2 linked regions of the Hydrogenispora ethanolica genome follow. The protein of the gene in region 1 binds, or shares a complex with, the protein of each later gene. Links are inferred from orthologs where the notes say so. Each region holds a gene or a part of one and is shown on either strand. Other genes may lie near its edges. The genes, in order: secA and secY.

The links.
Region 2: the proteins of secA (region 1) and secY are in contact, whole or in part, in a crystal structure (PDB 3DIN), measured with the Thermotoga maritima proteins. The link is inferred for Hydrogenispora ethanolica from one-to-one orthologs. Residues at the interface, in WP_004082002.1 of Thermotoga maritima: Glu261, Ala262, Arg263, Lys300, Ala301, Arg302, Thr303, Ile304, Ile305, Leu323, Tyr324, Asp325, Pro326, Val329, Ser330, Tyr333, Ile336, Lys340, Phe345, Val349, Glu363, Phe364, Tyr374, Ser375, Gly376, Gly377, Glu393, Ile395, Thr482, Ser483; in WP_004081795.1 of Thermotoga maritima: Glu108, Gly109, Glu110, Glu111, Ala236, Glu237, Arg238, Arg239, Ile240, Thr241, Ile242, Gln243, Tyr244, Ala245, Arg246, Arg247, Val248, Thr249, Gly250, Arg251, Arg252, Val253, Tyr254, Gly256, Ala257, Ser258, Thr259, Tyr260, Leu261, Pro262.

The regions. Positions count from the first base shown.
Region 1 is NZ_SLUN01000059.1:21,242-24,737, forward strand. Bases 226-3,398 are described here. They hold secA (preprotein translocase subunit SecA), read right to left. Parts: upstream 3,069-3,398; coding sequence 426-3,068; downstream 226-425. UniProt on the Escherichia coli protein: Required for protein export, interacts with the SecYEG preprotein conducting channel.
Region 2 is NZ_SLUN01000015.1:8,550-11,793, reverse strand. The notes cover bases 324-3,244. They hold secY (preprotein translocase subunit SecY), read right to left. Parts: upstream 2,463-3,244; coding sequence 1,185-2,462; downstream 324-1,184. Other genes in these bases: rpsE (30S ribosomal protein S5), read right to left, coding at 3,130-3,244; rpmD (50S ribosomal protein L30), read right to left, coding at 2,917-3,090; rplO (50S ribosomal protein L15), read right to left, coding at 2,463-2,903; EDC14_RS12940 (adenylate kinase), read right to left, coding at 521-1,171; map (type I methionyl aminopeptidase), read right to left, coding at 324-521. Also shown: more of map, read right to left, coding at 1-323. UniProt on the Escherichia coli protein: The central subunit of the protein translocation channel SecYEG. Consists of two halves formed by TMs 1-5 and 6-10.

The sequences.
Region 1 (3,496 bases):
GCTTTTTCCAACTCCTCTATGCCGCCCGCGATTTCCGGAAACAAATCCTCTTCATCCTCGGCAACGGCCATCTCCAGAAGGCCCGTTAATTCCGCTTCCTGTCTTTCTTGGGTTTCAATTTTTTCGACATGATTCTTAAGATTGGTCAACTCCTGCAGAATTTTCTGCGCGGCATTCGGATCGTCCCAAAAATCCGGGGCCGAGGAGATCTCGCTTAACTCTGCAATCCGTTCTTGCTTTTGAGCTAAATCAAAGATACCCCCTGAGCTGGTGAATTCTTTCCTTCATATCGGACAGCCTGGCCCGTAGTTCGCTTACTTCGATCATGATTAACCACCCTGTCATAAAAATGTTGTCTTCTTTCCATCGCTTGAAGAAGCTTCGTCGATATTATACTATTACTGCTGAGTGGAATGCAAACCTTATTACCCGTTGGCCTGGCCGCAACATTTTTTATACTTTTTGCCGCTGCCGCACGGGCACGGATCATTCCTGCCAACTTTCTTACCGGTAACTCTTTGATGAACCGCCTGAGCGCCGTCCTCGTCCAGATTGGTGGAGATATTCCTCACTTTCGGGCGCTGGACCAGTCTTTCTTCGGAAACGACTTGGAATTTGGCTAATTCGCGGACGACTTCTTCGTTAATGGTATCGCGCATCTCTTTGAACATCTGATAAGCTTCAATTTTATAAGCAACCAGCGGATCATTCTGGGCATACGCCCGAAGGCCGATCCCTTCTTTCAAGCCATCCATCGCTTCCAGATGATCCATCCATTTCACGTCAATCGTCCGCAGCATCACGAAACGCTCGATCTCCCGTAAATGCTCGGCGCCGATCTCCGTCTCTTTCGCTTGATAGTACTCCATCGCCTTATCCAAAATGGCTTCCCGGAGTTCACTGTGGTTCAAACGATCAATATCGGAAAGTTCAATGGCTTGCGGCGGTAGAAACGTGCCGTAAACCGCCTGCAATAAACCTTCGAGATCCCATTCTTCAGGAATAATTTTTTCATTGGCGTAGACTTCCAGCAAGTGATCGGTCACGTCGCCGAACATACTGATCACTTTCTCATGAACATCCTCGCCGAGCAGCAACATTTTGCGCAACTCGTAGATGATCTCGCGCTGCTTATTCAGCACATCGTCATAATCCAGAACATGTTTCCGGATTTCAAAATTGCGGGCCTCCACCTTCCGCTGGGCAGCTTCGATTCTTTTGGCGATTGCCGAGTGCTCAATGGGCATATCTTCGGACCAGCCCAGTTTCTCCATCCAGCCGGAGATCATCTCGCCCCCGAAAAGACGCATCAGATCGTCTTCCATCGCCACGAAAAACCGGGATGAACCGGGGTCGCCCTGCCGTCCGGAACGGCCGCGCAGCTGGTTGTCGATACGGCGGCTTTCATGCCGCTCGGTACCGATGATATGCAGCCCACCCAGAGTCACCACTTTTTCATGATCTTCCCGGGTTGCCTGTTTTGCTTCGGACAAAGCCAACTGATACTCTTCCGGCGTAGCCTCCTGATATTCGATGCCACGGGAATGAAGTAAGTCTCGGGCCAGGAATTCGGTATTCCCTCCAAGCACAATATCGGTTCCACGGCCCGCCATATTGGTGGCGATGGTTACCGTCCCGGACCGGCCGGCCTGCGCAATAATCTCCGCTTCCTTCTCATGATATTTGGCGTTTAAGACTTGGTGGGGTATGCCGCGCCGTTTGAGCATATTGCTGAGCTCTTCGGATTTTTCAATCGAAATGGTGCCGACCAGAATCGGCCGGCCGGTCTGATGAATTTCGGCAATCTCGTCCACCACGGCGTTAAATTTGGATTTTTCGGTTTTATAAACTACATCCGGATGGTCGGCCCGCACCATGGGCACATTGGTCGGGATGACGATGACCGGCAAATTATAAATCTTCCGGAACTCGGCTTCTTCTGTTTCCGCAGTTCCGGTCATGCCTGCCAGCTTCTTATACATGCGGAAATAATTTTGGAAGGTGATCGTCGCCAAGGTCTGACTCTCGTTTTCGATCTTGACATTCTCCTTGGCCTCGATTGCCTGATGCAAACCCTCGCTGTAACGGCGCCCAAACATCAGGCGTCCGGTAAACTCGTCTACGATAATGACTTCGCCGTCCTTGACCACGTAATCTCGGTCCCGCTTCATCAGTTCCTTGGCGCGCAAAGCCTGGTTCAAGTGATGCACCAGATGGGTATTGGCGTCGTCATAAAGATTTTCAACGTGCAAAATCTGCTCGACTTTGGCGACACCTTCTTCGGTGACCGCCACGGTCCTGGCTTTCTCATCGATGGTATAATCCTCATCACGACGCAGTTTCGGGACAACCTGGGCGAATTTATAGTATAATTCGGTGGACTCCTCCGCTTGACCGGAGATAATCAACGGCGTCCGCGCCTCATCAATTAAAATACTGTCCACTTCATCGACGATAGCGTAATTCAACTCCCGTTGCACCATATCAGCCACGGTAAAAGCCATATTATCGCGAAGGTAATCGAAACCGAACTCATTGTTGGTTCCATAGGTAATGTCGGAATTATAGGCGATGCGCCGCTCATCGGAGTTCAAATGATGCAGGATGACGCCGACTGAAAGCCCTAAAAAACGGTAAACCTTCCCCATCCATTCGCTGTCCCGCTTGGCTAAGTAATCATTCACCGTAACGACGTGAACGCCCTTGCCACTCAAAGCATTTAAATAAACCGGCAAGGTGGCGACCAGCGTCTTTCCTTCACCGGTCTTCATTTCGGCTATCTTTCCTTCATGAAGCACCATACCGCCCATCAGCTGCACATCATAATGGCGTTGACCAAGCACCCGCCGGGCCGCTTCTCGCACCGTCGCAAAAGCCTCCGGAAGCAAATCGTCCAGCGTTTCCCCTTTGGCATACCGTTCCCGATACGCTATGGTTTTCGCCCGCAGCGCATTATCGTCCAACTGGGAAAACTGCGATTCCAGCGCGTTGATCTGCTCAACCTTCCGCTGCAACCTTTTTACCTCGCGCAGATTGGTATCCCATAATTCGGAAAGAAATTTCACCATTGCTCCACCTCATCATCAGACATTGCTTAAAATAACGTAAATCATTGGCAAGAGTGCCCAAAAAATTTTACCGTAATATTATACCATTTTGGAATTGGAAAAACAAATCAACAAAAGCTGGTCGGATCATTCTATATCGGATGATTCTATATCTATCGCACTCCATATTCGGAACAATTTCGCGACATCTTTTCCTCGCTGGATAAGATGAACTTATCTACCATTTATTTTTCTCACTATCGGATGCTTTACGCATCAATTCCATGTTTCTTTGAGAATCGCCGAATCGTTCCCCCTGACAGTTCCCTTCGTAAAAAAATAACCCGGTCTATGAGAGGCCACTGAAAAAGTCCATTAAATAAAAGAGCAGAATAAAAGCCTTGGAAATACTGTTCAACCGCAGTAATTTCAAGGCTTTTATGATATAA
Region 2 (3,244 bases), on another replicon or contig:
ATTTTCCGCCCAATCCCGTGGCCGACAAAATCGCGAACCACCGAAAAATCATTGGCTTCGACGTGATTTTGAATGGCTCTCGATATATCAAACAGACGATTTCCTGCTTTAGCTTGCTGAATTCCTAAGAACAATGCCTCTTGGGTTACCCGAAGCAATTTTTCGTGCTCTTGGGAAATTGAACCTATCGGAACCGTAATCGCTGAATCGGCGCAAAAATCCTGATAAATGACTCCAAAATCGATTCCAATGATATCCCCTTCTTTTAAGGCCCGGTTGCCGGGAATCCCGTGAACAACCTCCTCGTTGACCGAGGCGCAGATCGAAGCGGGAAAACCATTGTACCCTTTAAACGCCGGTTTGGCGTGATAAGCGCGGGTTAAAGACTCAGCTTTCCGGTCCAACTCAATCAATCTCACTCCCGGTGCCGCCATATTTCTTAATTCGGTGAGAACTGCTGCTACGATACTACCAGCAGTTCTCATGACGGCGATCTCACGGGGAGATTTGAGAATGATCATTATTTTTTGCCCTCCAATGCCCGGCAGATCTCCTCAAAAACATCCGGTATGGATTTTTGCCCATCGAAGGTGAGCAATAAATTCTTTGCCTCATAATACCGAATAAGCGGTTCGGTCTGCTCCTGATATACTTGCAATCGCTTACTGACAGTTTCCGGAGTGTCGTCGGCGCGTTGATACACTTCACCGCCGCACTTGTCGCAGACCGTCTCTACCTTGGAGCGTTTCGTCTCAATATGATAAACCGCAGCGCAATTGCGGCAGACACGCCGGCCCGTCAATCGTTTCAATAGAACTTCAAAATCCACATCGATATTGATGACTGCCGTAATTTGCCGGCCGTTTTCTGTCAAAAACCCGTCCAAAGCATTGGCTTGGGGAACGGTCCTCGGAAAGCCATCCAAAAGGAAACCCTTTTCACAATCGCTCTTCAGCAACCGTTCCTTCACAATACCCACTACGACTTCATCCGGAACCAGTTGGCCACTGTCCATATACCGCTTGGCTTCAACCCCTAATGGAGTGCCCTCCTTGACTGCCGCCCGGAAAATATCGCCGGTGGAAATATGAGGGACAGCAAAGCGTTTGACGAGCAATTCCGCCTGAGTCCCTTTCCCAGCTCCAGGAGGTCCAAGTAAGATCAGATTCATGGCACCAGTCTCCTTATTTTAAGAATCCTTCATACTGCCGCATAATCAGTTGCGCTTCAATCTGTTTCATCGTGTCGATGGCCACGCCGACGGCAATCAGCAAAGCGGTTCCGCCGAATTGAACCGAAAGGCCACGAAAACCAGGGATGAAATTCATCAAATACGGCAATATCGCCACTACCGTGAGGAAAAGAGCTCCAGCCAAAGTAATTCTTGTCAAAACACGGTCTAAATATTCAGCTGTCGGCTTGCCGGGGCGTATTCCCGGAATAAATCCGCCATATTTCTTCATATTATTGGATACTTCCAAAGGATTGAAGGTAACAGCCGTATAAAAATAAGTGAAAACAAAGATAAATAAGGCATATAAGAAGAGATAGATTCCGCGTCCGGGCGAAAACAGATTCAAAAATTTGTATAGCCAATTCGTCGGCGCCAAAAATTGCGCGATGGTCGGCGGAAAGGCCAGGATGGAAGAAGCAAAGATGATCGGAATAACACCGGCCTGATTCACCCGCATTGGAAGATAGGTGGAACCTCCGCCATACATTTTGCGGCCGACAACCCGTTTTGCATACTGAACCGGAATTTTTCGCTCACCTTGGGTAACAAAGACGACTCCCGCCACGATTAAAACCGCCAACACCAGGAAAGCAACGATACTGAAGGCCGAAGTGCCTACTCCCTTGCTGCCTACCGTGGTAAGCGTACTGATCGAACTCGGAATAATCCGCGCCACAATACCGCCGAAGATCAACAACGAAATTCCGTTACCGATACCCCGCTCGGAGATAACTTCCCCCAGCCACATTAGAAAGACCGAACCAGCGGTCAGAGTAGAGATGATTAATACAAAATCCCATATTGTCGGGCTGTTCATTGCTGAACGAAGACCGAAAGCCATCGCCGAACCTTGAATAATTGCAAGCAAAACCGTGCCATACCGAACATACTGATTGATAACCTTACGTCCTTCGACTCCTTCTTTGGAAAGAGCCTCTAGTTGTGGTATTACCATCGTCAAGAGCTGAACAATGATTGAAGACGTAATGTAAGGGTTAACACTCATTGCGAATACGGACATTTTCCGTAATGCGCCGCCTGCCAAGAGGTCCAACAAGCCGAAAAGATTATTATTCCCCCCGAAAAGCTGTTCCAAAGCCTTAGCATTCCAAGGGCCCGGCACCGGAATCAAGGTGCCGATCCGGAAAATGCCGAGCAATACCAGGGTCCATATAATCTTTTTCCGTAAGTCCGGGAGTTTAAAGGCGGTTCGAATAGCTTCCAGCAACTAAATCACCTCTGTTTTGCCACCGGCTTTTTCGATTTTTTCAATTGCTGATTTACTAAAACTATTGCTTTTCACGGTAAGACTTTTTGTAAGCTCGCCGTTGCCAAGAACCTTAATGCCATCCCCGAGTTGTTTGATAACGCCTGTTTCCAAAAGCAGTTCAGGAGTTACTTCGGTTCCATTTTCAAATCGGTTCAATTTCTCCAATGAAACTTCAATCCACTCATGCCGAAAATGATTGGTGAAGCCTCGTTTCGGTAATCTCCGTTGTAAAGGAGTCTGGCCACCCTCGAAGGCTGGTCCTTTTCCTCCACCAGAACGGGCTTTGGCACCCTTATGTCCTTTGGTAGAGGTCTTACCCATACCGGAGCCTATGCCTCGGCCGACTCTTTTGGGAGCTTTTTTCGCACCTTCCGCCGGCTGAAGTTCAAATAATTTCATGAGAAGACACCCCCTAGGCCTCTTTAACTTCTACTAAATGGTGAACTTTTTTAATCATTCCCCGGATAGCCGGGTTATCTTCCTTCGTGACAGTTTGGTTTAACTTTGTAAAGCCCAAAGCCTTAATCGTAGCCTTTTGAACTTTCGCACGGCCAATGGCGCTTTGTTTCCAAGTCACCTGAATCATTTTGCTGTTTTGGTCATTTGACATTGGTAAATTCCCCTCCTAACCGAGGATCTCATTTAAAGCTTTACCACGGATTTCCGCGACTTGCTCCGGCCGCTTCAATTCTTTCAAGCCGGTCATGGTGGCGTTTACCATATTCAAGGCATTGGAAGAA